Regions from separate parts of the Idiomarina sp. Sol25 genome, predicted to be linked through region 2. Evidence: predicted binding sites of a transcription regulator. Region 2 holds the regulator's gene; the other holds the start of a gene.

Region 1 (12,169 bases), on a different contig from region 2:
GCAGTTTCAGTTACCTGGCAGTTTCTGCCTACCTCAGCGACTTATCTGAGCATCGGGCAGGGGTTTGAAACGCCGACACTGACCGAGCTGGCATACCGGAATCAGGGCTCGGGTCTGAACCGCGAACTGGGTCCATCGACCAATGATCAGTGGGAATGGGGTGTTAAACACCAACTCGATAACGACTGGCGTCTGCATTTCGCTTTCTTTGGTATTGAAAGCGAAGACGAAATTCTCGTAGATCAGTCAAACGACGGTCGCACAACCTACCGCAACGCGTCGGAAACCTCACGTGAAGGTGCTGAACTCAGTATTAACGGCGCATTAACGCAACAGTTAGATTTACTGCTTTCATACAGTTACATCGATGCAACCTTTGATAACGGTCCGTTGCAGGGAAGTCAGTTGCCCGGCGTAGCAAAGAGTCAGGGGTATTTACGTCTTAACTGGCAACCCACAGAGCAGTGGCTAGTTCAGTTAGCCGGACAGTACCGCAACGAGACACCGGTGAATGATGCAAACGATACCTTTGCGCCGTCTTACACGACCTGGGATATCGCCGTAAGCCGCGATTGGCAATGGGCTAAGAGCGAGCTGGATGTATGGGCACGGGTTGATAACATTACCGACAAAGACTACGTAGGAGCGGTTGTGGTTAATCAGGGCAGTGGACGTTCCTTTGAGCCTGCAGTAGGCCGACAGGCCAGCGTCGGCATTAGCTGGCGCCGACGCTTTTAAGCTGTCTTTACAGACCTTTCCTTAACACATCGAGCAGGCGCTGTGCGGTCTGCTCCGATGAAGCAGGGTTCTGACCGGTAATCAACATACCGTCCTGTACTGCATATGCCTGCCAATCGTCCACCTTACGATAATGGCCGCCTTTGGCGGTTAACTCGTCTTCCAGCAAGAACGGGACCACGTCGGTAAGCTCAACCGCAGCTTCTTCACTGTTACTAAAGCCAGTAACTGTACGACCCTGGACGATAGGATCACCACATGGTGTTTTAGCATTTAGTAACACCGCGGGCGCGTGGCAAACAGCAGAAACAGGCTTGTCTCGGCTCCAAAAGTGCTCAATGAGCTTAATGGAGTGCTCGTCGTTGGTTAAATCCCATAAAGGTCCGTGACCACCCGGATAGAAAATTGCATCGAAACCTTCCGGGTCAACTTCGTCCAGTTTGCAGGTTGTTTCTAGTTTTTGCTGCGCCGTTTTGTCTTTGTCAAAGCGCTCAGTTGCTTCGGTCTGTGCATCCGGCGTTGTGCTGTTTGGATCAATCGGTGGCTTGCCACCCTTAGGCGATGCCAGAGTCACTTCCACACCTGAATCAGTAAGAACATAGTACGGTGCCGCAAACTCTTCTACCCAGAAACCCGTTTTATGGTCTGTGTCACCGAGTTTATCGTGTGAGGTTAATACCATTAATACTTTCACTTAGTACTCCCGTTAGATGATTCAAAACTTAGTATAGACTACGTGATAAAACGCGCGTTTGATCACTCGCCATGCTGTTCCAGCCAGCGGTATAAGGTACGCCTTGTGACTCCGAGAATTTCTGCGGCTTTAGATTTGTTCCCCTCGGCATGAGACAGTACCTTACGAATGTACTGATTTTGATACTCATCCAGAGTCGGCCACTCGGTGCCATAATCCACTTCGGATTCATGCTCACTATCCAGGATCCTTTGCGGTAAATCTTCGACGGCTATTTTATCGTCTCTGGAAAAGGTAAAGGCACGTTCAATAGCATTTTGTAGTTCACGTACGTTGCCCGGAAAACGGTAGCGATAAAGTTGCTCCAGTGCAGCCGGAGAAATACTGCGAACCGTTTTATCACTGTTTTTTTGCAACTGCTGTAGAAAGTAATTAGCTAAGCGCTCTATGTCCTCACCACGCTCGCGCAACGGTGGCACTCGTAAGCTAAAGGTTTCCAGACGATAAAATAAATCCTGTCGAAAACGCCCGTCCTCTACCTGTTTTTCTAAGTCCTGATGGGTTGCAGCCAGGATCCGGACATTCACTGTTTCTTCTTCGTCGCTGCCCACGGCGCGAATCGTACCCTCCTGCAAAACACGTAGCAGTTTGGCCTGCAACGCCATTGGCATTTCGCCAATTTCGTCCAATAACAAAGTGCCCCCGTCGGCCTGCTTAAGCAGACCCTGGCGTTTTTTCTGAGCACCGGTAAACGCGCCGGCTGCATGACCAAAGAATTCACTTTCCATTAAATCGGCCGGAATGCCTGCACAGTTCACTGCCTGAAAACTCTGCTCAGCACGGTCACTTAACTGATGCAGTGCCTTAGCCACCAACTCTTTACCGGTACCGCTTTCACCGGTAATTAACACGCTGCCGTCTGCCGGAGCAATGCGCTCTATCTGGTCATACAGTTTTCGCATTGACGGGCTTTGACCGACTAAGCCTCCGGGGCCTTTTTGTTGCTGACGATACCGTTTAAGCTCCCGCTGCAGTGACCGATGCTCTAAGATCCGTTTTACGCTAAGCAATAAATGCTCAACATCCAGCGGCTTGGTTAGAAAGTCATCGGCTCCTTGTTTTAGGGCATCAACCGCCTGATCAACCGTACCAAAAGCGGTAATCAATAATAGCGCAGGCGAGTTATCTTCATTTTTTAAACTTTCCAGTAAAGACAGGCCCGACAGTCCCGGTAAGCGAATGTCGCTGATAACCAAATCCAATGGCGTTATCGATTTTTTAAAGTCTTCAACACTTCCCCAGGCCGTAACTTTATAGCCTTCGGCCTCCAGCTCTTCAACCAATAGCTCCTGCAGAGCCGGATCATCCTCAATGACGCCTATCATGGCTTTTGCTGCGGTCATTCACTACCTCCTTTGATAACTGCTTGCCGAAGGCATTGCGCAGGTAAACTTAAGGTGACCCGACAGCCACCATTAGGGTTATTTGTTAACGACAATTCCCCATTATGATCATTCAATACGTGTTTAACGATGGTTAAACCAAGTCCGGTGCCTTTACCCTGAGGTTTATTGGTTTCAAAAGGCTGCAAGGCCTTATTTTTCATCGACTCGGGCAACCCTTCACCGTCGTCATCAATGGTGATAATAACGCCTTCATCTGCAAACTCAGCTGCCACTAAAACTTCCGATTCAGCGGCCTGCAAACCATTGCGAAGAACATTCACCAACGCCAGTTCCAGTCGCTTGATATCCACTTTCAAAATAACGTCGACAAGCTCCTTAATGACCACTTTGGCCGACCCTTTATCCTGCTCAAACTCTATGCTGGTCATGGCTGTTGCTATCAGGTCACGTAAAGAAATGGCTTCGCGCTGCTGCACCGGCGTGCGGGAAAACGCCAGCAATTGATTGACCAGCCCGGTTAACCGCTGCACCTGGCCTCTTACCGCTTTTAACTGGCGCTGACTGTCTTCATCTTTATGGTTGCGTAATAATCGGCTGGCGCGTCCGTCAATAACGGTAAGCGGAGCGCCTAATTCATGCGCAACACCACTGGCGACGCTACCAATAGCCGCCATTTTTTCCTGCTCTCGTAATGCCTGTTGCAGAGAGGCCTCGTGCTCCCGACGCTGCTCCAGTTCTTGCTCAGCCTCAGTGATACTATCAAGCATACGGTTGAAGCCCTGCGCAACCTCCTGCAATTCTGACGGGCCAGCCGGTGTAACCCGTGTACTGCGATTCCCTTCAGCTACCCGCAGCATCGCGTCTTTAAGTGCAACCACGTGCCGACCAACACCGCGATAATGACCAAACACCAACACGGCAATAGTAATTAAGCCGAATGCCGCCCAACTGAGCCAGGCGTATTGACTCAGCGTTTCAAAAGATTCATCAAAGTCACTGGCACGACGGTTTATCTGTAATAAACCAATAATGCGACCACCACGGTCAACAATAGGCAGGAACTGGGAGAAGACATCGCGCCCCTCAACCCGTCGGTAGTCGTCCTGCTTTATTCCTGTCTGGACCGTTTGCAGCGCCAGCTGACTGTTGCTTAAATCGGTTTCAGTAATGCCCGCTTCTGCTACCTGCTGACCATACACGTTATAAACCGATGCGCCGTAAACCCGACCGATATTGAACACCGAGTCCAGATTAGCCTGCACTGTTGCCAGATCGTTATTCAACAACGCGTCACTAATAGGTAAGCTAATGGCTCGGCCCAGCAACTCCAGGTCACTTTTTAGTCGCTCATTAGCCTCGTCAGAGGCGACCTGTAAGCCAACACTTATTGCCACGCCGGAAATCAATAGCATAGGCACAACGACATACATTAAGAGCCTTCGTTGCAGGCTGGATAGTGGCCAACTGTATCTTTTTGTCACAATGCCTCCTTTGACTGTGTACTAAGGATACACATTTTTCAGCGGTTTTTCTGTTCGCAAACTCTCAGCACAAAAATACATTAAAAATCAAACACTTGAAAAGTTGGCACAGTCTTCGCTTTAGTTAGAGCGTAATTAAAACTGATAAATTCATTTAGGAGATTATCATGCAAAAGACAATTATCGCATTAGCAACTGTATTCGCACTGGGTAGCACTGCAGCAATGGCTCAACAGCAGCAAGCTCAAGATCCAATGGCACGGCAACAGCAGCAAACTCAGGAAATTACTGAAGGCATGCTGGTTAAGTTTGTAACTGCTATGGAAGACGTTCAGGGCGTTACTGAAAAATATCGTGACCAGTTCCAGGAAGCTGAAAACCAGGAAGAAGCTCGCGAGATTCAACAGTCTGCGCAGGAAGAAATGATTGGAGCCGTTGAAGACGCAGGCCTGACTCCGCAAGAGTACAACATGATTATTCAGCAAGCACAAAACGACGAAGAACTTCGTGGCCGCTTAGAAGAGCTGACTGGTGATGACAACTCTTAATCGATTTATTCGATTGTCGCTTAAGAAGGCAGCCTTTTGGCTGCCTTTTTTGATCATCTCTCCTATGCTTTACGTAGGCCTAACTAGAAAAATAGTATTTAACGCAAGGAGAAAGCGAAGTGAAAGCATCCGATTTATTCGTAAAAGCACTTGAAAACGAGGGTGTGAAGTACATTTTCGGCATTCCCGGCGAAGAGAACCTGGACTTACTTGAGTCCCTCTCAAAATCCAGTATTGAGCTCATTTTAACCCGCCACGAGCAGGGTGCAGGTTTTATGGCCGCCACTTATGGCCGCCTGACCGGCAAACCCGGAGTGTGTCTTTCCACCTTAGGTCCGGGAGCAACCAACTTGGTTACTCCCGTCGCCTACGCGCAACTCGGCGCTATGCCTATGGTGGTTATTACCGGTCAGAAGCCCATAAAAGAGCGTCATCAGGGTCAGTTCCAGATCATTGATGTAGTAGACATGATGACGCCCATTACCAAATACACGCAGGCTATTGTCAGTGCTAGCAGTATTCCGGCGCACATACGTGAAGCATTCCGCAGGGCAGAGGACGAGCGCCCCGGCGCTTCTCATCTGGAGCTATCCGACGATATTAGTCGCGAAGATGTGAACACTCTGCCGATTGAACCAAGCCACTCGCGCCGTCCCATAACCGAGCACAAATCGGTTCGTCGCATATTGGAGTTACTGCGTGAAGCCAAACATCCGGTACTGCTTATAGGTGCTGCCGCCAACCGGAAAATTACAGCCAAAATGCTGCGTGAGTTTGTCGATAAAACCGGTATTCCCTTTATTACCACACAAATGGGTAAGGGTGTTATAAACGAAGATCACCCACGCTGGCTTGGTAACGCGGCGGTTTCCGATGGCGATTACCCACACCGCGCCATCGAAAAATCTGACCTGATTCTTAATGTCGGTCACGACGTAGTTGAAAAGCCGCCCTTTATGATGAAAACCGGCGACAACGATAACCGTAAAGTTGTACACATTAATTTTCAGGGTGCTCAGGTTGACTCAGTTTACTTTCCTCATGCCAGCATGATCGGTGATATTGGCAACAGTATCTGGCAGTTAAAAGAGGGGATTGAACCGCAAAGTCACTGGGATTTCGATTTTATTCTGAAGGTTCGCGATCACATGCGCGACCATACTGATGAAGGCGCTCACGACGGTAGCTTTCCAGTCTTACCTCAACGTCTTGTTGAAGATGTGCGTGAAGCGATGCCAGATGACGGCGTCATTGCACTGGATAACGGCATCTACAAAATTTGGTTTGCCCGTAACTATCCCGCAAGACAACCAAACACTGTACTGCTAGATAACGCTCTTGCTTCCATGGGAGCGGGATTGCCCTCTGCAATGGCAGCCAAACTGGTTAATCCGGAAAAGAAAGTCATGGCAATATGCGGTGACGGCGGTTTTATGATGAACTCTCAGGAGCTTGAAACCGCGGTACGCATGGGGCTGGATATTGTTGTCGTTATCTTAAACGATAGTGGCTATGGCATGATCAAGTGGAAGCAGCAGCATATGAAACTGAGCGATTACGGCTTAGATTTCGGCAATCCGGATTTTGTGAAATATGCCGAGTCTTACGGCGCTAACGGGTACCGTTTGGATAAAACCGAAAACCTGATACCGCTGTTAAAAGACTGCCTTAACAAGCCCGGCGTACACCTTATTGATGTGCCCGTGGATTATTCGCAAAATGACCGGCTGCTGAACGAGGAGATACCCGAACGCAGCCGTGCCATTAAGGATATTTAAGAACGACCCGGATCAGTATCCGCGAAGTAAGGGTAGTCGTTTAACTTATCGACAAAGGCCTGAAGTCGCGGATACTTATCCAGATTAAATCGCTCACGGAAAAGCCCCCAGCTTAAGAAACAACCCAGCCTCAGTTCGCCGTCACTAAAAGGGTGCGGACCTTCATAAGCCACCGCATGGTCTTTATCTTCCATTAGCTGCAGTATGTCATCAATACGCTGCTGCTGGCGCTTAACATACTTAACACTGTCCGCTGTCACGCCTTCTCTCTCTAGTAAAAAGATATTGACTGCTGAATCCATCGCCGTATTAACCAGACAGTATTGATCAAAATCTTTTACATCGGCAAAGAAGCGCTCATCCACCTTCTCCCGGACGTATTTAAGAATGCTGGTAGAGTCGTGCAAACGTAAGTTTTTGTGGTGAAGAAAAGGAACCTTCTTCGCCGGGCTTAATTTGGCACTGGTTTCAAAATCCGTTTCGGTAAATGAGAACTTTGTCTTGGTCTCAAGCAAAGCAATACGGCAATGTCTTACGAACGGCGAGGTATAACTTCCGAACAACTCCATGATCTTCTCCTGTTAATGGTCTCGACAAGCTTCGTCAGGGTATTCCAGTTCTATAGTGGTATGAGCTAATTCAAACGCTGCCAGCTGCTCCGATATTTGCTGCTTTAAAAGTGCGCGCTCTGCACATTCCAGTTCTTTTGATACCACAATATGCGCCGTTAATACATGACGCTCGCCATCCAATGACCAAAAATGCAAATGATGAGCATCATTAACCAGCTCCAGCGAGGTCAGTTGCTCACGTATTTTCCGGTACACTTCAGGGTCTGGAGAGGCCTGCACAAAGAGCTTCACGGTAGAACCCAGGTGACGGACAACGTTAATCAAAATGAACAAAGTGAAGCCAACAGACAGCAAAGGATCAAGAATAGGCCAGTCGACAAACATTAAAATAATCGACACGATTAAAACCGCAACCCAGCCCAGTACATCCTCGAGTAAATGCCAGTTAAGTACGCGTTCGTTTAACGATTTACCATGGGACAACTTAAACGCCGCATAACCATTTACAATCACGCCGAATATAGCCAATAAAGCCATTCCTTCCGCCATTGGCATTACCGGATCCCATAAACGGGGAATGGCTTCAAATAAAACCCAGATAGAGCCTGCGGTCAGTACAACCGCGTTAATAAAGGCGCCAACCAGAGATAAACGCTGATAGCCATAGGTAAATGTCTGTGTCGCATCTTTACGACTGAATTTATCCAGCAACCAGGCCATGCCAATGGAAATACTGTCGCCAAGATCGTGTACCGCATCAGCTAAAATGGCTGTACTATTGGTTAAAATTCCACCAATAAATTCAATAACGGTAAAGCATAAATTAAGAAAAAACGCCCAACCGATTCGCTCAGATGAGCTTTCGTGATGATGGTGGTGCATAGCTACCTTAATTGTTGATTCGTTTTTGTATCAAATGACAACAACAAACGAAAAATTGAAGTGTTGTACATAATTTAACACTTTTTAATAGAACGATTGAACTATTGCTCTTGGAAATTTAAACGCGCAAAATTTCGCCAAATTTACATTCCTCTAAATTAAGAGGATGCGAACAATCTCAGGAGTTTTAAATGAAGTATTCTTTAGTGGCTTGTATAGGTGCAGCTGCACTACTTACTGGTCTCCCGTCTCAAGCACAGGATAAGATTGAGTGGAGTGGCTTTGGTAACATTGCAGCGGGTATGACCACCGGCAGCGATGATCAGCTATTCGGCTACGACAATGATCTGGATTTTAATCCTGATACTCTTTTCGCGCTTCAGGCAAAAGCGGATATCTCTGACAAATTAACTGTTACTACCCAGCTTATGTCCCGCGGTTCGGAAGACTTCGATCTTGGCGTCGAATGGGCCTACTTACAGTATCAACTTTCCGATTCAACCAGTATTAACATGGGTAAATTACGACTACCGCTATACATGTATTCAGATTCTCTGGATATTGGTTACAGCTACCACTGGCTTCGTACTCCAGAAAGTGTATATCGCGTGCCTTTTGATAACTACACAGGTGTTAATTTGCAGCACAACGCTTTTGTTGGAAACTTTATTTTCAACACACAAGTGATTGCAGGTAACGTTAATGACGAAATTGAAGCTGCGGGAACTGAAACCGATGCAGAAATCAACAATCTGATTGGCTTCAACACAAGCGCAAGCTATAGCAATCTCACAATACGTTTAGCCTACTATCAATCCAATGACGCAAATATTGAACTTCGCGGTATTTCCGATGATATCGACGGCCTTTTAGCAACATTGGAAGCAATTGGCGCAAATCAGATGGTTTCCGAACTTGATGTCGCTGAAGATGACGGTACTTTCACTGGTTTTGGTGTTATGTACGATAATTTCGACTGGTTCGTAGGAGCGGAGTATACCGAACTGGAAGTTAAAAATAGCTACATCCCTAAACAACGCTCAAGCTATATCACTGCCGGCAAACGATTTAGTGACTGGACATTGCATGCAACCTTTGGCCGTACAAACGATAAAGTTATAGACCAGGAACGTTTTAATATTGAAAACCCTCAACTTCAGCAGGGCATCCTTATGGCTGCCACGACACAGCTGAGCGAAGTTGATTATAAATCTATTGGTGCGCGCTTCAGCATAGCGTCGGGCGCAGCTTTAAAATTTGACGTTACGCACTCCGATGACAAGCGCACAGATGAGTCTGACGTGTTGGTTTCCGCTGCTGTTCAATTTGTATTTTAAGGAATTATGATGAAAAAATTAGTCGTATTTCTCATCTTGGTAACGGCATCAATACTCAGCGTTCCAGCTTTCGCCCAAAACGGCGTGGTTGTGTCACAAACTAAAATTGACGAAGCCTCTGTGCCACGTATTTACCTTGGCCAGTCTCGTGTATTAAATGGTGTGAACCTGCCGGAAGATTCTGCTGTTCGTAAAGCCTTTGAAGAAAAGCTTTTAGGACAAAGCGGTGAGCAACTGAAGCGTCACTGGGCTAAATTAAAATTTACCGGTCGTGCTACACCACTCAATGAATTAAATGGGGACGACGCGGTTCTTGAGTATGTTTTAAACAACCCTCAAGGTATTGGCTACATCTCTGATAAAAGTAAAGTGACAGATAAATTGAATATTATTGCCACTTTCTAACTTCCTGAACCTCCGGCTATTGGCCGGAGGTTTTATTTTGCCACTTGGTTTCGACCATTCTCTTTAGATTGATACAATGTAGCGTCAGCCTTTTCCAGCCAATTCTCGGCAGTCGAAAATTCATCCGAAAACTCCGCAACACCAGCGCTAATCGTTAACTGCAATTGTTCGTTGTTATATTCTTTACCCAGAGGCAGCAGAGTATTCTCTACTTTCTCTCTCAGACGCTCGGCCACTAAAACACCTTCATTTACTGAAGTGTGAGGCAAGAGTATGACAAACTCTTCCCCCCCGTAACGGCCACAAATATCGGTTTCACGCTGACTGTCCAATATGATTTTCGCTATCAACTGAATAGCCTTATCACCCAGTTGATGCCCATAGGTATCATTAACGGCCTTAAAATGGTCTATATCCAACATGACAACCGAAGCAGTGTCGTCATAACGCTGGCAGCGAAGAAACTCTTGCTCGAACATATTTTGCCAATGCCCGCGATTAAACAACTGAGTTAAGGCGTCGGTTTGGCTGATTGTTTTCAGTTCTAATAAGTTATTGGCTTCATCACTCACATCGTAAACCAACGCACAAATGTGGTTAATTTTCTTATCGGTGGAAAACAACGGGAACAGCGTTACGTTCTGAAACATTAGCTCCGATTTTGCGGTAAAAGGTCTGGTATTTTCAAAGTTCAGAATATGAGGTTCCTGTTGCCAGTTACAGTGCGCCTGAATGCCCAGCTTTAGTACAGATTCCACTTTGTATTCAAACCAGCTTTCCGGCAGGGTTGGTAATAGCTTGAACAAGTTTTTGTCTTTAGCAGCGACACTGCTTATACCACTGTGGTTTTCCATAAAGCCATTCCATACTTTGACCTCATAGTCCCTGTCAAAAACCACTAAACCCACTTCGATATTCTGAAGGATTTGTAATACCCAATGTAAATTGCTGATATCCAGTTCATCTTTATTCATCGATAAAGTACCCGGCTCTTTCTTCAAGTGCGGCAATTGAAGCTTCAGTAAAAATAACAAAGAGATCGCAATTAAGATTGTAATCAGGGATCTCGTAATCAATGGTGATGATTAAAACCTGCTTATCCTTAACGTCCTCTTTAAAGACATTATTGATCGTTTCGCTCATTCCCAGAAAAGCTGGCTGACTAATGTTTAGCTCTAAATCGAGTTGAGAAGAGAAGCTTTTCAAAAAAGCCGCTATAAGGGTTGAGGCTACATCCAAAAAGACACTTTGGCTATCGTCCTGAAATTCATAACCGTGGTAGTCCGAAAGTTTAGATGGCAAGTCGCTAAACGTGCGGTTGTCGACACATAAAATAGCTTCTCCAGCAATGGCATTACCAACAAAGCCTTCAGACACCATATTAATGCGGTAATTTTCATTATGAAGTTCATTAATGAGTTTATCGTAAGGCTGCTTCGCAACATCAGGAACGGGTAGTTGAATGAAAGATCCCAGCATCTCGCCAAGCAGCTTAGCAGCATCGCCAAGGGCGATATTGCTCATTTCTTTTAAAATATCAGTAGGTTCTATGTGCCCACTTTTCGCTTGTTCGCGTTGAACGTTCTCGGGTAACAGTTCTTTAATGAGCCCGTAACGCTCAAGTAAACTGTGTAACTCCTCAATAACAACCGGTTTTCTTATAAAGCCTAGCGCACCTAATTTTTCAACCTCTCGCTGAGAGGTTGCTTGTATATCACCGGAAACAACGATGGTGAGACAGTCTAGCTGCTTTTCCTTAATCCTTCGCAATACCTCAAAACCATCCATTACAGGCATGGTTAAATCCAGGAAAAGCAACTCTGCCAACCCTTTCTCGACTAAGTCGAGTGCCTCTTGCCCATTTTCAGCAAAGCGCACCTCAATATTCCAGCCCTTGGGCAGAGCAAGCTCAATACTTTTGCGAGCGACGGTTGAATCATCACAAATTAAAATTTTCATGCTCTAAACATGCCACAAGAAAGCGTCGTCGTTAAGATATTTTTATAAAACATAGACAATCATTCCGACTATTAACCAAAGGACACTGATACCGCACAGTCCATTCATGACCTTGTCGCTTAACGAAGATGAGCCACCATGGTCATGATGGTGGTGGTGATGTTGATGTTCTTTTTGCTTGTGCCGCCAAAGCGCAATCATAACTGCGCTCAGCAGTAAGAAAATAAGGTTCAGAACAAAGCCATAGTCCAGCTTAAAGTGCTGCTGTTCTGCCGGAGAGGACCACTGCGAAGCATCCGGCAGTAAATCAAACGCCAGTAAACCATAATGCATAGCTAAAGACGCCGCGACCAGGCAGGTAAAGAGCAT
Region 2 (12,169 bases):
GAGACGACAGTTCACTATTTATTGTGTTGCGGAACGCAAACTGACATTGTGACAGGCAGGTGGTATCAGTGCTATGCTGATACCACTTGATTTAACCGGAAGCTGGTATGCAACAACTTTCTTCAACTCTACGATTTTTATTTCAGTCAGTTGGCTTAGGCCTAGTTGTTGCGGCTATAGTGATTATCGCCAAGCCTTTCTGGGCTCAGTCTGAATCATTAAGACAAAACGGCAACGAAATTACCTCTTTTAATCAGGCCGTTCGAAAAGCAGCCCCTGCCGTCGTGAATATTTACAGCATGGGCGAAATTCAGGGCTCTTATTATCAACCTCAATCATCACGCGTATGGCGTTTAGGTTCAGGCGTTATTATGGACACTCAGGGCTATATTCTGACCGCCCATCACGTTGTCGATAACGTTGATAAAATTGAGGTCGCACTGCAGGACGGCAGACGCTATGCCGCTCAGTTAATTGGTAGTGACCGTTACACCGATTTAGCCGTACTGAAAATTGATGCAGAGAACTTACCGGTCATTCCGGTTCAGTCGACACGCCGCGTGCGCGTTGGTGATATTGTTCTTGCCATAGGTAATCCATACAACATCGGCCAGACAATTACACAAGGTATTGTCAGTGCCAGTGGTGGTCGGGTCGGTGTCAGCAATTCCTATTCCGATTTGATTCAAATGGACGCGGTGATCAACCAGGGCGCCTCAGGCGGAGCTTTGGTCAACACCGCCGGCGAGCTTATCGGGATTAATAACGCCCGCTATAATTCGGCGTTCGGAGACGGCGGCGAAGGCATCTATTTTGCCGTACCTTATGAAAATGCCCGCAAAGTAATGAAAACGCTTATTCAGGAAGGCAAAGTGGTCCGCGGATACATTGGTATTAGCGTTAATCCTAACTTTAGCGAAGAACAGTCTCTGTCTGGCATATTAATAACGGAAGTCGAACGAAACAGTCCGGCGGCAAAAGCAGGACTAAAACCAAACGATTTTTTAATCGCTATTGGTGGCGACCCCGTTCGCTCTGCGCCGGAGGGTCTTGACCGGGTTGCGGGTAGTGAGCCTGGCACTGAACTGGAAGTGGAATTTTATCGTAATGAAAAACGAATGACGACCACCGTGACAGTGGCCGAATTACCGAGGTAATAAGTGAGAACGGCTGCTAAGCCGTTACTCGTTCAATATCAGCACCTAAGCCCTGAAGTTTTTTCTCAATCCCTTCGTAGCCCCGGTCAATATGGTAGATGCGCTCGACAACAGTTTCGCCGGTCGCAACCAACCCCGCTATAACGAGCGAAGCAGAAGCTCGTAAATCGGTACACATAACCTCAGCGCCGGTCAGTTCATCGACCCCGTGACATAACGCCGTACTGCCTTCTGACTCAACATTTGCACCCATGCGTCGTAACTCAGGAATATGCATGAAGCGGTTTTCAAATATCGTTTCGCGAATACCGGCAGTGCCTTCTGCAATAGCGTTCAACGCGCAAAACTGAGCCTGCATATCGGTTGGAAAGGCCGGGTGAGGAGCTGTAATAATATTCACCGCTTTAGGCCGCCCATGGCTCTGTATCGCTATCCAGTCATCGCCTTTCTCAATTGTCGCACCAGCTTCTTCCAGCTTTTTCAATACCGCATCGAGGCTAGCCGGGTCAGTTTTCTCACAACGCACCGAGCCTCCAGTTGCTAAGCCGGCAACTAAGAAGGTCCCGGTTTCGATACGGTCGGGCATGACACTGTATTCGCCACCATGCAGCTTGTTGACACCAGTAACATGAATGGTGTCGCTTCCTGCGTCCCGGACTTCCGCGCCCAGGCTATTGAGAAAGTTAGCTAAATCAATGACTTCTGGTTCGCGAGCCGCATTTTCTATGACCGTTTCACCCTCAGCCAGTACCGCTGCCATCATCAAGTTTTCAGTACCGGTCACGCTGACCGTGTCGAGCAAAATCTCAGCACCCTGGAGGCGACCGTCTACTGACGCTTTAATGTAACCATTTTCAACGTCAATATGTGCACCCATTTTACGCAAACCTTCAATATGAAGATTTACCGGTCGCGCGCCTATCGCGCAACCACCCGGTAGCGACACTTCCGCTTTACCAGTTTTAGCTAATAAAGGGCCTAAAACCAGAATGGAAGCACGCATAGTCTTAACTAATTCATAAGGCGCTTTGAATTGGTTAAGCGTGGTTGGGTCAATACAGACGCTATTATTATTCAGGTTACTGTGACTAATGCCCAGGCAATCTAATAACTCCAGTGTCGTGTCGACATCGTGAAGGTCGGGGACATTAGACAAGGTTATTTTTTCAGACGGCAACAGAGACGCCATTAAAATAGGTAAAGCCGCGTTTTTTGCACCTGAAATAGTGACCGAACCCGATAAAGGTTGGCCACCACGTATTTTAAATTTATCCATCAACTAACCAACAACCTTATGGCATCATTAATTTTTTATCACGCGCCCAGTCTTCCGGCGTGTAAGCTTTTATCGATACGGCATGGATTGAACCGTCGGCAATCAACGGGTTTAGAGGACCATACACGGCTTGCTGACGCTTTACCCGACTCATATCTTTAAAGTCTTCGCTGACAGCAATAATTTCTACATTCGCGCCTTCAGCTTTAACCAGAAGCTCTTCCAGAGAAAGCGCATCGTTCAGCAAAGTTTTCAGTTCTTCAGTATTCATTGTTATCTGCCGTTGGCTTAAAAGTTAATAAGACCGCCTAGCTTAACGAAAGCAGTGACTCAACGCCACTAACACGGGCAATTTGTTTTAGCTGCTCAGATGCCCCTATACAGGTTAGCGGCCCTTTGCCATCGCCAGTTAACTTGAGAATTTCAAGTAAAAAGGCAACACCGGCTGTGTCAATAACCTCAACATCGGTCAAATCAACCTTAGTTTCGCTTCCCACCGGCCAGCTTTTGCGTTGTGTCCACAGTCTGGCGACACTATGACGAGTCAATGAACCGCTGAAAACCAGCGCGTTATCATCGCTAACTTTCACTGATGCTAACTCTGTCTGCTGAGTACTCATTAGAGACCCTCTGCCGGGTTTTCAACTTCTTCATCTGCCTTAATAGGCTCAGCCGCTTTCTTTTCAATCAGCTCGATAGTTTTATCAATGCCATTGGCACGAATAACCGAAGATATTTCACTTTGCTTACTGTTCAGCAGGCTGACACCTTCAACAACCAGGTCGTAGGCTTTCCAGATTTCTTCATCGGAGTCGTAACGTATACGAAAATCGAGACGAATTTCAGGACGCCCTTCTTCTTTAACTCGAGTGCGCACTACCGCTGAACGCGCATCATCCGCGAGATCTGCGCTCGGTTCGAAAGAAACCTTGTGCTTGTCCTCATCATACTGAGTAAAGGCACGCGCATAGGTTGCCACTAAATAGTCATAAAAAGCACGGTAAAAACGCTGGCGCTGTTCTTTTGTTGTGTCTCGTAAATAACGGCCTAATACTTTCTTCGACGCATACATGTTATCGACGTAAGGCATCATCTCGTCTTCAACGATTTCCTTTAAATAATTAGGGTTTTCGTCAATTTTTTCTCTGTCAGATGCAATGCGATCAAAGGTTTTTTCCGCAACTTCTTTTAACAATTCTTGCGGATCATCGTTACGAATTAAATCGGCTGACGCTGATGCGACCAATACTAAGGTTGCAAAAATAGCCATTATCCATTGTTTTACTGCCATGGGACTCTCCTTACCACTTAATCATTGCCCTGACTGAACAGGAACTGGCCTATCAGGTTCTCTAAAACCAATGCTGACTTAGTATCAGTAATGGTATCGCCGTCTTCTAGCGTGCCTACGCTGTCGTCAATAAAGCCAGGTTCAAGCCCAAGGTATTGCTCGCCCAGGAGTCCCGACGTCAGCACCGACAATGTGCTGGCTTCAGAAAACTTGTCGTAATCTTTGCTAATACTCATTGCCACACGTGGCTCGTAATAGTCGCCCGACAATGAAATATCAGTAACACGACCCACAACGACACCACCCACCTTCACCGGCGAGCGGACTTTCAGGCTACCAATATTGTCGAACTTAGCGTACAGGGTGTAACTGTCGCCCGATGTCGTCATAGTGCCGCTGGCTGCTCTTAATGCGATAAAGAACAGAGCCAAAATACCGACGACAACGAAAACGCCTACCCATAACTGTGTTTTTCTTGATTCCATGGTTATCCACCAAACATGATAGCTGTAAGAATAAAATCGAGTCCTAGAATTGCTAACGACGCAGTCACCACTGTCGACGTTGTCGCAGTGCTGATTCCCGCCGAAGTTGGTACTGCACGATAGCCCTTATACAAAGCTATCCAGGTAACAACGAAAGCAAATACAATAGACTTAATAACGCCGTTCAGGAGATCGTCCCGCCAGTCAACGGCTGATTGCATGACCGACCAGAAAGCGCCCTCATCAACACCCAGCCAGCCAGAGCCGACCAAATAACCGCCGTAAATACCAACGGCTGAGAACATCAGCGCCAGCAGTGGCATACTAACCACACCAGCCCAGAACCTTGGGGCAATGACACGACGTAGAGGGTCAACTGCCATCATCTCCAGGCTGGACAGTTGCTCAGTGGCTTTCATAAGGCCAATTTCCGCAGTTAATGCAGAACCCGCCCGCCCGGCAAATAGAAGCCCCGTAACGACGGGCCCTAACTCACGCAATAACGACAGCGCAACCATAGGCCCCAGACTTTGCTCGGCGCCATAATCGACGAGAATGGTGTAGCCCTGTAAACCCAACACCATCCCAATGAATAAGCCACTGACAATAACAATAAGCATCGACAGTACGCCGACGACATACATTTGTTTTATAAAGAGCGGCCAGGACTTAGCAGGTTGCGGCTTACCAATAATGGCGCCCATGAGCATAGCTAAGGCATATCCAATGCCCGCCAGGCTATCCAGTACCTGGCGGCCGATAGACCGTATAAACTGGATCATCCCTCGCCCCTTAATAAGTCCGTTGTAAAATCGTCATCTGAGTAATGGAACGCGACAGGCCCGTCGGGCGCTCCGTTCAAAAACTGCTTAATAATTGCCGTGTCATTATTACGGAGTTCATCCGGAGTTCCCTTGCCAACCACTTTTTTGTCAGCAATGACATAAGCGTAATCCGCAATCGACAACACTTCCTTTACGTCGTGCGATACGACAATAGAGGTTAAACCCAGAGATTCATTCAAAGATTTAATAAGCTTTACAATGACCGCCATAGAAATGGGATCCTGGCCGGCAAAAGGCTCATCGTACAAGATTAGGTCGGGGTCCAGAGCTATAGCCCTTGCCAGAGCGGCTCTACGAGCCATACCACCTGACAGTTCTGACGGCATAAGGTGGCGTGCGCCACGCAGGCCCACCGCCTCAAGCTTCATTAAAACCACACTTCGAATAATTTCTTCGGGTAAATCGGTATGCTCGCGCAGTGGAAAGGCGACATTCTCGTAAACCGACATATCAGTGAACAGCGCACCACTTTGAAACAGCATGCTCATGCGCTTGCGTAACTGATACAAGGCCTCGCGTTTTAACTGCGGGACTTCCTCTCCGGCCACTTTGATACTGCCGCTTTCAGGCTTGAGCTGGCCACCGATAAGGCGCAGCAGTGTTGTTTTGCCAATGCCACTAGGCCCCATGACAGCAACCATTTTGCCTTTCGGAACATCTAACGACAGGCCGTCATAGACTCTATGACTTCCATGAGCAAAAGTCAGATCTTTAAGTTCTACCAAGTTTGTCACGACAGTTTCCTGTTACGAGTTTACCAGTCTTAAATTTTAACGACTGTCGGTATTATCCAATACCGAAAAAGTGTTGCAAATTTTATCAGCGAATTGATTCTATTTCTGTCAATTCGTCGACAAGCTTCAGTAAATATTGTGCAAACTCTTCTCGCTCATGCACGCAGGCGTCACACAAGTTGAGTTGTTCAAATAAACGCGCACCATGAACCGCATAAAACAGCGTTTTGCCCACTTTGCTTCCGGCAATACGTTCCAGCCGCTGCAGCGTCAATGCTATATGTTCTTTTAAAGGACCTAACAGCTCAGGGTTAGTCGCAGCGGCCGCCAACATGCCACTGCCTAACCGGGCGCATTCAGCGTCCGTATCAAGCGCTGCCAGTAAAATACTTTTTAATTCGCCTTTTGGGTCATTAGCAAACTGGTGATGATATTGCTCACGAAGTGCCTCGTAGCGTTCAACGCGGCGTTTTAACATAGCCTGCAGCAAACAGTCTTTGCTCTTGAAATGATAAAGCAAACCACCTTTACTGATGCCGGTCGTCTGGCTCAAGGCGTCAAACGTCAGATGCCCTGCCCCCTCTGCAGCAACCAACTGATCAGCGGCATCCAGAATGACATCTCTGTTGCTGGGTCGCCCTGCGCCTTTTTTCTCTACCATGGTGTATTCACTATTGTCTGCACTTACTTTATCAACCGTCTGGTTGGTATAGTAATTATTTTTGTAATAAAATACAAGATTTACTTGCGTACGGTAGGCAGAGTTGTACCGAATGACGTATTATACAGGGCAAAAGTGCAACGCCAGAGGCATGACAATGAAACAAGTCACCCAGAACTTTCGGCTACTGGGCGAGCAAGTACTGGATATCGAAAAAAAGGCGATTGAAGGTCTGTATCAATATTTGGATGAGAATTTCGATGCCGCCTGCCAAACCCTGTTCAACTGCAAAGGCCGCGTTATTGTCACCGGCATGGGGAAATCCGGCCATATTGGTGGAAAAATAGCAGCCACACTTGCCTCTACTGGCACACCAGCATTTTTCGTACATCCGGGCGAAGCCAGCCATGGAGACTTAGGCATGGTTGCGGCTCAAGATGTGGTCATTGCGATATCGAACAGTGGCGAAACAGCCGAAGTGCTGAACATTATTCCGGTCATTAAGCGTCTGGGCGTCCCCTTAATTTCAATGACGGGCAAACCGGGCTCCACTCTTGCCCGGCTGGCTGACACTCATGTCTGCATAGCGGTTGAACAGGAAGCCTGCCCGCTGGGATTGGCGCCTACAGCTTCTACCACAGCAACGCTGGTTATGGGCGATGCGATGGCGGTTGCCCTGCTCAACGCCCGCGGTTTTACTGCCGACGACTTTGCATTGTCGCATCCCGGCGGCTCGCTGGGTAAACGCCTGCTATTAAGGTTGCATGATGTGATGCACACTGGCGAGCGTGTTCCGACTATACCGGCCGACGCTATTATTAGTGATGCCTTACTGGAAATATCGCGTAAAGGGCTGGGCATGACCGCGATAGTTGATGAAAACCAGCGCCTTGCCGGCATTTTTACAGACGGTGACTTACGTCGCATTCTGGATAACCGAATCGATGTTCATAAGACTCCGATAGCAGAAGTTATGACCCGCTCCTGTATTACTGCGAACGAGGATATGCTGGCCGCTGAGGCATTAAAACTCATGCAGGACCGAAAAATAAATGGGCTCATTATTACTAACGAAGATGGGCAGCCTTGTGGCGCAATGAACATGCATGATTTACTGCAGGCAGGAGTGCTCTAATGGAATGTATTAACACCTGGTATGGCGACATTGAAAAAAGCCTGTTTAAACGCTTTTCCGAGATAAAGCTGCTAGTGCTGGACGTGGACGGAGTGTTCTCCGACGGCCGCATTTATTTAGGTAACGATGGTGAGGAACTGAAAGCGTTTCACACCCGGGATGGCTTTGGCATGAAAGCACTGAAAAAATCAGGAGTCGAAACAGCGGTCATTACCGGGCGGACCTCACGCATTGTTGAACATCGCATGGAGCACTTAGATGTTGGCTTTATTTATCAGGGACAGAACGATAAAACAGCCGCTTTCGATGAGCTACTGACAAAGTTAGGCCTTAGCGCAGCGCAAGTGGCTTATGTTGGCGACGACACTCCCGATTTAGCTTTAATTAAAGCTGCGGGTCTGGGTATTGCAGTCCAGGACGCTCACGCATCGGTGCAACAGCAGGCCGATTATATTTCACGTTGTCATGGCGGACATGGTGCCGTGCGCGAAATCTGTGATTTAATCATGCTCAGTCAAGGACAACTGCACCTGGCGGCAGGAGCCAGTGTGTGAGTCAACGCGTTACTGTCATTCTCATTTTATTATTCGGTGCCGGACTATTGCTTGTCTGGCGCCCTTTTAGCGATGACGCTGACGGTAGCAACGCGGCTACAACACGTGCGATGCAGCCCGACTTTACCGCTTTTGGTCTGGAAACGCGTATTTTCGAAAGTGACGGTTTACTGGCTCACAAGATCAAATCTGAGAAGATGTCTCACTATAACCAAATTGGTCTGACCGAACTTAAACACCCGGTTTACACGGTATTTTCTGAGCAAGGCGAAGAGCTTTGGGAGGTCAGTGCCGAGCAAGGGACTTTCTACGACGACCAAACCCTGATTTTGGAGCACGATGTTGAAATCCTTGCTTTAGAGCCGGATACTCGCATCAAACAAGTGTTAACCGAGTACCTGATTATTGATTTGAAAAGTGAGTCAATGAGCACTGAACATCCGGTAAGCATTCACGGACCCCGACTATTAATTCGGGGTAACGGCATGACTGCGGACCTGAAAGCTGAACGAATGGAGCTAAAAAGACATGTTAAAACGATTTTCCAGCCTGCTGAGTAAACTCATCCTGGTTGCCTTAATACCGTCAGCGGTTATGGCTCAGGGTAAGTCTGACTTTAGTCAGCCAATGGAAGTAGAGTCGAGTAAAGAAGAGCTTGATATTAAAAATAATCGTCTGGTTTTGACGGATAACGTTATTATTCGCCAGGGCAGCCTATTAATTCGCGCAGACAGATTAGAAGCGTCCGCCAGCGAGAGCGCCAAACAAGCAGATATTTTTATTGCAGAAGGTACTCCTGCGACTTACAGCCAGACGCTGGAAGATGGTAATGAAATTAACGCAGAAGCGAAAAAAATAACCTACTTTCAGTCGGAACAACGACTGGAGCTGAAAGGCGACGCACGCATATCTCAAGGCAGCAGTAGCTCCAGCGGCAGTTTAATTACCTATGATTTGGATAAGCAAACGGTAACGGCAAGCAGCTCAGGCGAAGAAGACAGCCGTGTTATCACTATTTTCACGCCAAAACCAAAAACTGACACCGACGAAAAAAATAACGAGAACCCTTAATATGGCAACTTTACGAGTCAAACATTTAGCCAAAAGCTACAAAAGCCGACAAGTCGTCAAAGACGTCAGTCTGGAAGTCAGTCAAGGACAGATTATTGGTTTGCTGGGCCCCAACGGCGCAGGCAAAACCACAACCTTCTATATGATTGTCGGTTTGGTTAATAGCGATAAAGGCCAAATTTTACTGGACGACAATGACCTTACCTTGCTGCCAATGCATGAGCGGGCACGCAGAGGTATTGGCTATTTGCCGCAGGAGGCTTCCATTTTTCGGAAGTTAACCGTGCGCGATAATCTGATGGCTATTCTGGAAACTCGTAAAGAACTATCAACCAACGAACGTGAAGAGCAACTTGATGCTTTGCTCGAAGAGTTTCATATTGGGCACATAGCAAACAGTCAGGGCATGAGCCTGTCAGGTGGTGAACGCCGTCGGGTCGAAATTGCCCGTGCCCTGGCAGCGGAACCTACGTTTATTTTGCTGGATGAGCCTTTTGCCGGGGTGGATCCCATTTCGGTTATTGATATTAAAAAGATTGTTGAACATTTGAAACAACGTGGTATTGGTGTACTGATTACTGACCACAATGTTCGCGAAACATTGTCTGTTTGTGAACACGCTTATATTGTCAGTCATGGCGAGCTTATTGCCAGCGGCGATGCAGAAAGTATATTATCGAATCAACAGGTTAGAGACGTTTACCTCGGTGAGCAGTTCACCCTATAACGTGATACCGGGACAGTCATTATGAAGCAAAGTCTGCAGCTAAAAATTGGTCAGCAGCTGACCATGACGCCACAACTCCAACAGGCTATCCGCCTGCTGCAGCTTTCCTCGCTCGATCTTCAGTCAGAAATTCAGGATGCGTTAGACAGTAATCCATTGCTGGAGGTTGAAGGTGAAACTAGTAACGACGCCGACCAGTCTGAAACCCGCAACATTGAGGAAAGGGACGACAGTCAGCGGGAAACATCCGACGTTATAAAAACTCAGGAGATGCCTGACGAACTGCCGGTCGACAGCAGTTGGGACGACACCTACTCCAGTCATACCCCTGCCAACGGCGCAGCCTCTTCGGGGAAATCCTTTGACGGCGATTTTGAAGTCTACCAGGGCTCTACCAGCGAATCTCTGCAGGATCACCTACTCTGGCAGATGCAACTTTCTCATTTCTCAGAAGAAGACACCGCCATAGCGGAAGCCATTATCGAGGCCATAGACGACAACGGCTACCTAATGGTCGATGTTGATGAAATTATTGAAGCCGTGCGTCTGCCCGAAGTAGAAGCAGAAGAAGTTTGCATGGTGCTAAAGCGTATTCAGCATTTTGATCCAATTGGTGTCGGCGCTCGCAGTGTCAGTGAGTGCCTTGCCATTCAATTGCGGCAACTGAGCGACGACACTGAATACAAGCAGGTTGCTTTATGCTTAGTGACTGAACATATGGACTTACTCGGCAGTCGCGATTTTCGCACTATTCAGCGTAAACTGAAGTTATCGGAAGACGATTTACGCCAGACTATGCGATTAATTCAACAATTGCATCCGCATCCGGGCGAGCAAGTTGCACAGCAACCTGTTGAATATGTTATTCCTGACGTGGCCGTTACTAAAAAAAATGGTCGCTGGATGGTCGAATTAAACCCCGACAGCGTACCTAAATTAAAAGTGAACGAAGAATACGCCGCCTTAAGTAAAGCGGCAAAGTCAGTAGCCGACAGCCAGTACATAAAGAACCATACGCAAGAAGCTCGCTGGTTCATAAAAAGCCTGGAGAGCAGGAATGATACGCTGCTGAAGGTGGCTAATTGCATAGTACAGCGCCAGCAAGGCTTTTTTGAGCATGGTGAAGAGGCTATGAAGCCTATGGTACTGAACGATGTTGCTGAAACTGTCGATATGCATGAAAGTACGATTTCACGCGTAACGACACAAAAATACTTACACTGCCCAAGTGGTGTATTTGAGTTGAAATATTTTTTCTCAAGCCATGTCAGTACAGAGGGCGGTGGTGAGTGTTCAAGCACGGCAATACGTGCTTTAATTAAGAAGATGGTCGCTGCTGAAAATCGCAGTAAACCATTAAGCGACAGTAAGATTGCTGAACTGATAGCCGAACAGGGTATCCAAGTAGCAAGAAGGACAATTGCGAAGTATCGGGAATCGTTGAACATTCCATCATCGAGCCAACGCAAAAGTCTTTTATAACTTTGTTAACTGCAGAAGGAAGACGTTATGCAAATTAATTTGACCGGTCATCACATCGATATTACCGAAGCTCTGCGTGACTACGTGGACACAAAATTTGCCAAGCTGGAAAGACATTTTGACCATATAACGAATGTTCACGTCATCCTAAACGTTGAAAAAACGATTCAAAAAGCGGAAGCTACGCTGCACGTGAATGGCGGTGAGCTTTTCGCCGATTCAAAGCACGAAGATATGTACGCGGCCATCGACGGTTTAATTAATAAACTGGACCGTCAGGTGATTAAACACAAAGAGAAAATGAAACAACATTAATCCATGCAACTGAGTGAATTGTTAAGCGCCGACTGCACCAAGTGTGCAGTCGAGGGCGCAAGTAAAAAAAGACTACTTGAAACCATTAGTCAAATCGTAGCCCCTAAGCTGTCTGGCATTACCCGTCATGACATTTTTGAGAGCCTCTTAAACCGTGAACGTTTAGGCAGTACGGGAATTGGCTTAGGTATCGCAATTCCTCATGGCCGTTTACCTAATGCAAATCATCCGGTGGCGGTATTATTGACCCTAGACGAACCTATCGAGTTCGATTCTATTGACAACCAGCCTGTCGATATTATCTTCGCGCTTCTGGTGCCGGAGTCAGAGCACGAGAACCATTTACAAACATTGGCCACTGTGGCCAGAAGAATGAATGACAAAGACTGCACCCGCGCACTGCGCCATGCAGATTCTGACAAAGCGTTATATCAAT

What was found. Region 2 encodes sigma-54, which starts transcription at its own class of promoters, with help from an activator protein. Its sites were predicted from a motif close to GTTGGCACGNNNNTNGNNT; they were not measured.
Region 1: the regulator sigma-54 is predicted to act here: its motif matches at 4,422-4,440, upstream of Q5L94_RS10890 (DUF4168 domain-containing protein).

The regions. Positions count from the first base shown of each region.
Region 1 covers NZ_JAUPEW010000007.1:103,648-115,816, reverse strand. Annotated here, with positions in the region: gene Q5L94_RS10910 (TonB-dependent receptor family protein) at 1-738, shown strand, start outside; gene Q5L94_RS10905 (type 1 glutamine amidotransferase domain-containing protein) at 746-1,432, opposite strand; gene Q5L94_RS10900 (sigma-54 dependent transcriptional regulator) at 1,495-2,835, opposite strand; gene Q5L94_RS10895 (HAMP domain-containing sensor histidine kinase) at 2,832-4,319, opposite strand; gene Q5L94_RS10890 (DUF4168 domain-containing protein) at 4,487-4,867, shown strand; gene Q5L94_RS10885 (acetolactate synthase large subunit) at 4,987-6,645, shown strand; gene Q5L94_RS10880 (glutathione S-transferase family protein) at 6,642-7,214, opposite strand; gene Q5L94_RS10875 (cation diffusion facilitator family transporter) at 7,227-8,099, opposite strand; gene Q5L94_RS10870 (hypothetical protein) at 8,291-9,436, shown strand; gene Q5L94_RS10865 (phosphate ABC transporter substrate-binding protein) at 9,443-9,841, shown strand; gene Q5L94_RS10860 (GGDEF domain-containing protein) at 9,874-10,815, opposite strand; gene Q5L94_RS10855 (response regulator) at 10,808-11,800, opposite strand; gene Q5L94_RS10850 (permease) at 11,843-12,169, opposite strand, start outside.
Region 2 covers NZ_JAUPEW010000004.1:44,914-57,082, reverse strand. Annotated here, with positions in the region: gene Q5L94_RS07585 (DegQ family serine endoprotease) at 1-44, shown strand, start outside; gene Q5L94_RS07580 (trypsin-like peptidase domain-containing protein) at 108-1,157, shown strand; gene murA (UDP-N-acetylglucosamine 1-carboxyvinyltransferase) at 1,174-2,433, opposite strand; gene Q5L94_RS07570 (BolA family protein) at 2,450-2,704, opposite strand; gene Q5L94_RS07565 (lipid asymmetry maintenance protein MlaB) at 2,742-3,053, opposite strand; gene Q5L94_RS07560 (phospholipid-binding protein MlaC) at 3,053-3,724, opposite strand; gene mlaD (outer membrane lipid asymmetry maintenance protein MlaD) at 3,742-4,209, opposite strand; gene mlaE (lipid asymmetry maintenance ABC transporter permease subunit MlaE) at 4,212-4,988, opposite strand; gene Q5L94_RS07545 (ATP-binding cassette domain-containing protein) at 4,988-5,788, opposite strand; gene Q5L94_RS07540 (TetR/AcrR family transcriptional regulator) at 5,874-6,449, opposite strand; gene Q5L94_RS07535 (KpsF/GutQ family sugar-phosphate isomerase) at 6,607-7,584, shown strand; gene kdsC (3-deoxy-manno-octulosonate-8-phosphatase KdsC) at 7,584-8,138, shown strand; gene lptC (LPS export ABC transporter periplasmic protein LptC) at 8,135-8,698, shown strand; gene lptA (lipopolysaccharide transport periplasmic protein LptA) at 8,667-9,209, shown strand; gene lptB (LPS export ABC transporter ATP-binding protein) at 9,211-9,936, shown strand; gene Q5L94_RS07510 (RNA polymerase factor sigma-54) at 9,958-11,418, shown strand; gene hpf (ribosome hibernation promoting factor) at 11,446-11,733, shown strand; gene ptsN (PTS IIA-like nitrogen regulatory protein PtsN) at 11,737-12,169, shown strand, end outside.